One region of the Methylobacterium sp. D48H genome, then DNA from elsewhere that is predicted to be linked to it. Evidence: predicted binding sites of a transcription regulator. Region 1 holds the regulator's gene; each other region holds the start of a gene.
The links. Region 1 encodes LexA, which represses DNA repair genes until DNA is damaged. Its sites were predicted from a motif close to TGTTCNNNNTGTGTTCNG; they were not measured.
Positions count from the first base shown of each region.

Region 2: dinB (DNA polymerase IV) is a predicted target of LexA. The motif match lies at 940-957, and genes of this name have one in related genera.
Region 3: ACLBX8_RS07860 (LexA family protein) is a predicted target of LexA. The motif match lies at 1,345-1,362, and genes of this name have one in related genera.

Region 1 is NZ_JBKFAP010000005.1:215,072-217,331, reverse strand. It holds gene ACLBX8_RS12745 (hypothetical protein) at 1-247, opposite strand, end outside; gene lexA (transcriptional repressor LexA) at 497-1,225, shown strand; partial or broken gene ACLBX8_RS12735 (ComEC/Rec2 family competence protein) at 1,219-2,260, opposite strand, start outside.
Region 2 is NZ_JBKFAP010000006.1:171,659-173,918, forward strand. It holds gene dinB (DNA polymerase IV) at 1-918, opposite strand, end outside; gene rimO (30S ribosomal protein S12 methylthiotransferase RimO) at 1,123-2,260, opposite strand, start outside.
Region 3 is NZ_JBKFAP010000002.1:351,033-353,292, reverse strand. It holds gene ACLBX8_RS07875 (hypothetical protein) at 203-574, shown strand; gene ACLBX8_RS07870 (hypothetical protein) at 715-912, shown strand; gene ACLBX8_RS07865 (hypothetical protein) at 928-1,182, opposite strand; gene ACLBX8_RS07860 (LexA family protein) at 1,380-1,832, shown strand; gene ACLBX8_RS07855 (Y-family DNA polymerase) at 1,829-2,260, shown strand, end outside.

The DNA of each region.
Region 1 (2,260 bases):
CCGGCTCCGGATCGATCCGGACCTCGCTCAGGTTGCAGCCGGTATACTCGCGCAGGGCGTTGGACACGATCAGCATCCGGCGCAGCTGCCGGTTGTCGTAGACCTCGTAGGGCTCCTTGCAGCCGATCGTGACGACCTGGGGAGTGAGCGCCACGTAGTTCCGCGAGATGTAGGAGAATCCGGTGGTGCAGCCGGCAAGGCCGAGGGCGGCGAGGCCGAGGGGCAGCAGAGCTGCGGGTCGTCGCATCCTCGTCATTCCAAGAGGGTCCCAGCCCGCGCCCCGGATCCGCCGCCTTCCCGGCGGGGCGCCGCGATGCATTGAAACGGCTCCGCTTGCGCCGTCAATGCGTTTCTCGACCTTCTCCCGCGGGCGCGCCGCGGAGCGCCGGGCCGAGCGGTGCCGCTCTTGCGGAACACTTGCGGAACGTTTAACCTGTTCGTGATTTGTTTCGGAGACCGTCACGTGGCGGTCCGCCAAGCCGCGAGTCCCCCGTCGATGCTCACGCGCAAGCAGCTGGACCTCCTGCGATTCATCCAGAGCCGGATGCAGGAATGCGGTGTCCCGCCGTCGTTCGACGAGATGAAGGATGCCCTCGATCTCAAGTCGAAATCCGGCATCCACCGGCTGATCACGGCGCTCGAGGAGCGCGGCTTCCTCCGGCGCCTCCCGAATCGGGCGCGCGCCATCGAGGTGATCCGGATCCCCGAGAGCCTGACCCAGGCCGCTCCGGCGACTCAGGCCCCCGCCGAGCCGCGCCGCTTCACGCCGAGCGTGGTCGAGGGCGGTAAGTCCAAGCAGCCGCCGGCCCCGGCGAGCACGCGGATGATCGACGAGTCCGGCCGCGCCATCTCGATCCCGGTCATGGGCCGGATCGCGGCCGGTACGCCCGTCTCGGCGATCCAGAACCAGAGCCACGCCATCACCCTGTCGCCGGACTTCGTGGCCGGCGGCGAGCACTACGCCCTCGAGGTGCGTGGCGACTCGATGGTCGAGGCGGGCATCCTGGACGGCGACCTCGTGGTCATCCGCAAGCAGGAGACGGCCAATACCGGCGACATCATCGTGGCGCTGATCGACGACGAGGAGGCGACGCTCAAGCGCCTGCGCCGCCGCGGCTCGTCGATCGCCCTCGAGGCCGCCAACCCGGCCTACGAGACCCGCGTGCTCGGGCCCGACCGGGTCCGGATCCAGGGCCGCCTCGTGAGCCTCGTCCGCCGTTACTGAAGCGGCTCGGCCGGCGCGTCGCCGGGGGCGAGGTCTCCGCCCGGCGCGGCGTCGGCCTCCGGCGTCGCGGCGACCCCGTCCTCCGCGGGGCGGTCGCCCGGCTCCGCGGTGACCGGCCGCGGCGGTCTGGGCCCGCGCCCGGCGGCCGGCCGCCAGGGCACGGCGCGGCCGTCGTCCCGGGCGTAGCGCGCGGCGAAGCCGTCGCCATCGGTCCGGAGGGCCACGGCCCCGCGGGCGGCGAGGACGCGCCGGTCGATCACCAGCGGCCCCGTGCAGGTAGGCGGCGCCGCGAGGCCCGTGATCAGCACCGCGGCGCGGGCGCAATCCTCCGGGAAGGCCCGCCGGTCCCGGACCAGGGCGACCGCCCGCCCGTCCGGCAGCCGGGCGGTGCAGCCGAGCCGGTCGCAGCGCCCGCTGCCCGACCGGACGATCAGCGCCGCGGACCGCCGCCCGTCGCCGTCCGCCTTCAGCCACTGCTCGAGGACGAAGCCCGAAGGGCTGCCGAGGGCCGCGAGCCGCCCGTCCGGGCCCCGCACCGCGGCCCCCGCGCCCTGCCGGTCGACGTAGAGGTCGTAGTGGTCGGGCCGGGCCGCGAGGACGAGCCCGAGCAGGACCGGCGGCACGGCGAGCCAGCGCAGGCGCGAGGCCGGCAGCGTCCCCAGCAGCAGGCCGGCGGTCAGCAGGGCTAGCGCCCCGGCGCCGAAGGCCGGCAGCACCAGGACCGCCCGCTCGAACCCGGCGATCCAGTCCGAGATCGCCAGCATCCCGGCCACCGCCTGCCCCATCAGCCACCAGACCGGCCGGTCGAGGGCGAAGGGATAGGCGAGGCAGCCGATCACCGCGGCGGGCATCACCACCAGGGAGACGAGCGGCAGGGTCAGGGCGTTGCCGACGAGGCCGAAGGGCTGGACCGTCTGGAAGTGGTAGGTGGCGAAGGGGGCCGTCGCGACCTGCGCCACCAGGGTCGTGGCCAGGGTCCCGGTGATCGCCGACAGGCCGGTCCCGACGAGCCGCCCGATCCGCCCGGCCCCCGGG
Region 2 (2,260 bases), on a different contig from region 1:
GGACTTCGCCCGGGTGACCTGCGCGAAATCCGAGAACTTGAGCTTCAGGGTCACGGTCCGGGCGCGCATGCCCTTGGCGTCGGCGCCCGCCCAGACCTTGTCGAACAGCGGCGCCAGCCGGGCGGCCAGGACCTCGAAGGCGGCCGTGTCGTCCGAGAAGGTGGTCTCGGCGCCGATCGACTTGCGCACCCGGTGGGCGCGCACCGGCCGCGCGTCGATGCCCCGGGCGACCGCGTGGTAGTAGGCGCCCGCGGAGCCGAAGGTCTCGCGCAGGCGCTCCGGCGTCCAGGCGCGCAGATCCGCCCCGGTCTCGATCCCGAGCCGCTTCATCTTCGCCTCGGTGACCGGGCCGACGCCGTGGAACCGGCCGATCGGCAGCGCGGCCACGAAGTCCGGCCCCATGGCGGGGGTGATGACGAACAGGGCGTCGGGCTTGCGGTGGTCGGACGCCACCTTGGCGAGGAACTTGTTGTACGAGACCCCGGCCGAGGCGATGAGTCCGGTCCGTTCCAGGATCTCGGCCCGGATCGCCTTCGCCACGGCCGTCGCCGTCGGGAGGCCCTGGAGGTTCTCGGTGACGTCGAGATAGGCCTCGTCGAGGGCCACCGGCTCGATGATGGCCGTGTGCCGGGCGAAGACCGCCCGGATCTCCTCGGAGACCGCCCGGTAGACCTCGAAGCGCGGCTTCACGAACAGCAGGTCCGGGCACAGCCGCCGCGCGGTGGCCGACGGCATGGCGGAGCGGACACCGAATTCTCGGGCCTCGTAGCTCGCAGCGGCCACCACCCCGCGCTCCCGGGAGCCGCCGACCGCCAGCGGCCGGCCGCGCAGCGACGGGTCGTCGCGCTGCTCCACGGAGGCGTAGAACGCGTCCATGTCGATGTGGATGATCTTTCGGAGCGCGACCTCCGGATCCATCGCCGCCTCGGGTCCCGACCAAGTTCCTGATCTGTTCCGAAAGACCGCGCGGGGCGGGCGGGGTCAAGCCGCGCCGGACGCGGCGTCAACAGGAGTCCGCCCGTCGTCGCGAGCGCAGCGAAGCGACGAGAGGGCAGCGCGACGTCCTCGAGCGCAGCGCATCCCTGGATTGCTTCGCTGCGCTCGCAAAGACGGGGTCTGCCGTCAGGCGACGCTGCCGTAGAGGTCGTAGGCCTCGGCCCGGTCGATCTTCACCGTGACAATGTCGCCGACCCGCACCGGGCGCCGGAACGCGGCGTGGACGGTCCCGTCGATCTCCGGCGCGTCGGCCTTGGACCGGCCCCGCGCCACCCCGCCCTCGACGGAATCGACGATGACGGGCAGCCGCTTGCCGACCTTGGCCCGCTGCAGCCGGAGCGCGATGCCGTTCTGGGTCTCCATGAACCGGCGCTTGCGCTCGGCCTTCACCGCCGGCGGCACGAGGTCGCCCAGCGCGTTGGCGGTGGCGCCGGCCACCGGCTCGTACTCGAAGCAGCCGACCCGATCGAGCTTGGCCTCCTGCAACCAGGCCAGCAGCTCCTCGAACTCGGCCTCGGTCTCGCCGGGGAAGCCGACGATGAAGGTCGAGCGGATCGCGAGATCCGGGCAGGTCTGCCGCCAGCTGCGGATCCGGTCGAGCTGGCGCTCCTGGTTGCCGGGGCGGCGCATGCGCTTGAGCACGGAGGGGCTCGCGTGCTGGAGCGGCATGTCGAGGTAGGGCAGCACCTTGCCCTCGGCCATCAGCGGGATGACCTCGTCCACGTGCGGGTAGGGGTAGACGTAGTGCAGCCGCACCCAGGCGCCGAGCTCGCCGAGTTCCCGGGTCAGGTCGTAGAACTTGGCGCGGACCTGGCGGTCGCGCCACGGGCTCTCACTGTAGCGGATATCGACGCCGTAGGCGCTGGTGTCCTGGCTGACGACCAGCAGCTCCTTCACGCCGGCCTTCACCAGCTTCTCGGCCTCGCGCAGCACGTCGGCGGCGGAGCGGCTGACGAGGTTCCCGCGCAAGCTCGGGATGATGCAGAAGCTGCAGCGGTTGCTGCACCCCTCCGAGATCTTCAGGTAGGCGTAGTGGCGCGGGGTGAGCTTGATCCCCTGCGGCGGCACGAGGTCGAGGAACGGGTCGTGGGCCGGCGGCACCGCCTCGTGGACGGCCGCCACCACCGACTCGTAGGCCTGGGGCCCGGTCACCGCCAGGAGGTCGGGGTATTTCTCGCGGATCTCCTCCGGCTGCGCGCCCATGCAGCCGGTGACGATGACGCGGCCGTTCTCCGCCATGGCCTCGCCGATGGCCGAGAGCGAC
Region 3 (2,260 bases), on a different contig from region 1:
GCGTTCTTGGCGGCGCTGGAGACGCAGCGAATTGGCCCAGCGCAGTCGGGATGGAGCCTACTAGGCTTCACATTCCAGTAGAAAAACCCGATCATTACATCATCCATCGGCTGAGTCGCATCTCCGAGGATGACCGGGCCGGGCCGCTGTCACAAGCGCCCGGCCCAGCTTTTATTAACCTCAGGTGCGTACCGCGGCGGTCATGTCCGACCTCCCGCCCGCCGTCGCCTCCTGGCGCGACCAGATCGAGCGCCTGTCCGAGCACGCCTCGCCGTGCCGCTATCTCCTGCCCACAAAGTGGCCGCCCATGCGGGCGAACGCGTTGGCTTTCATCGACGAGTTCGGCGCCGAGGCGCACCGGCTCGGCTGGACCGCGCCGCAGTTGTTTGGCGTTCATCCGGAGCACGGCTTCCTGCGTGTGGAGTATGCCGGCGCCCTGATGGTCAACGACCGGCCGGTGGTCGGCGTCGAGCCGGACCGGATCGTGTTCGATCGCTTCTCCGGCTACCGGACGAAGCCGGGCCAGACCTGGGGGCCGCCGCTCTGGGAATTTGCTGCGAAGGGGCGCGGCTGATCGCGCCTGTGATCTGCGAGGATGTCGGGGGCAACCGCGATGTGAGCCGGCGCAGGATGTTGCGCTGGGCAAGCCATTAACGCCTCAGGCCTTTCCCGAGCGCAAGGTGCCGGCATGTCCACTTGCATACCGAGCCGACCATGCATTTCGAAATCCGATCGACCGGCCGCCACCTTTGGACCTGGGTGCTGCTTGACGCGACGCATCTGACGGTGATGGAATCGGACCGGACATTCCCGTCCGAGGCACAGGCATCCGCCGCCGCGCTGGCCTTCTCGAAGCTCGTGACCCGAGCCGGGAAGACGCTGACCGCGCCGACATCGGGTGGCCTGCTCTAGTCGCTGCGCCGGCCGTCAGCCGCCCTGCAGGCTTTCAGCGAAGTCGTCTGGGATCTCGCCCCACTGGCCGAGGATCGTGACGCCCTCCAGCTCGCCGGTCTCGTCGTCGGCCACCACCTTCAGCGCCGCCGCCCCCGGCATCCGCTTCGCGAGGTTCTCGGCCTTCTTGAGTGCGCCGCTCTCGGTCTGCGCGGGTTCCTGCCGGGCCGGCCGCAGCCGCTTCCGGTGGACCTCGAAAGGCTGCACCACGAACGCCGTCTTCATCGCCATCTTCGTCCCCCGTTCGTCCCGACCCTTCAAACGCTCTTCGCCGACCGCGATGGCCGCTTAAAGTTATGCCACGACAGGCGTTTTCGACCCGAGTTCACATTCGTCCACCGCTCGGAAAGAAACATCTCGCCCGCGGATTGAACCCGGCCGGCCCATCAGCTTTGTTCCGTATTCGTTCTAACACGGCGGAGCCGCGGGTGCACCTCAACCGGATCGACGAGCTGCTGATCCACAGCCCTGAAGCCGTCCGCGTGCCGCTGATCGGGCAGGCGCTGTGCGCCGGCTTTCCGTCCCCCGCCGACGACTTCCTCGAGGGCGCGTTGGAGTTGCCCCGCTGGCTCGTGCCGAACCCGCCGGCCACCTTCCTGTGGCGGATCAGTGGCTCGTCCATGGAGGGCGCCGGCATCTACGACCGAGACCTCGCCTGCGTCGACCGCAGCCTCAAAGCGGGCCACGGCAGCATCGTCGTCGCGGCGGTCGACGGCCAGATGAGCTGCAAGCGCCTCGTGATCGACGGCAACGTCGCCCGGCTCGCCTTCTGCAATCCGGACCTCCCCGCTTTCGCGGTCGACGAACTCGGCGAGGGCGTGATCTGGGGCGTGGTCCGCTTCTCGATCCGCTGGCACGTCGCCCGCGGGCAGCTGTCGTGAGCACCCCCGAGGCCCGGCTGCGCGACCGGATCGGCGGCGGCCGCGCCGTGGCGCTGATCGACGGCAACAGCTTCTACTGCTCGTGCGAGCGCGTCTTCGACCCGAAACTCGCCGCCGTCCCGGTGATCGTGCTCTCGAACAACGACGGCTGCGCCATCGCCCGCACCAGCGAGGCCAAGGCGCTCGGCATCAAGATGGGCGACCCGTACTTCAAGATCCGCGAGATGTGCCGGGCGCAGGGCGTGCGGGTGTTCTCGTCGAACTACACCCTCTACGGCGACATGAGCGGTCGCACCAACGCGGTCTACCGGCAGTTCAGCCCGCAGGTGGAGATCTACTCCATCGACGAGAGCTTCCTGAACCTCTCGGACGTGGCGCCGGCCTTGAGGGTTGAGCTCGCGCGGGACCTGCGCGCCACGGTGCGGACC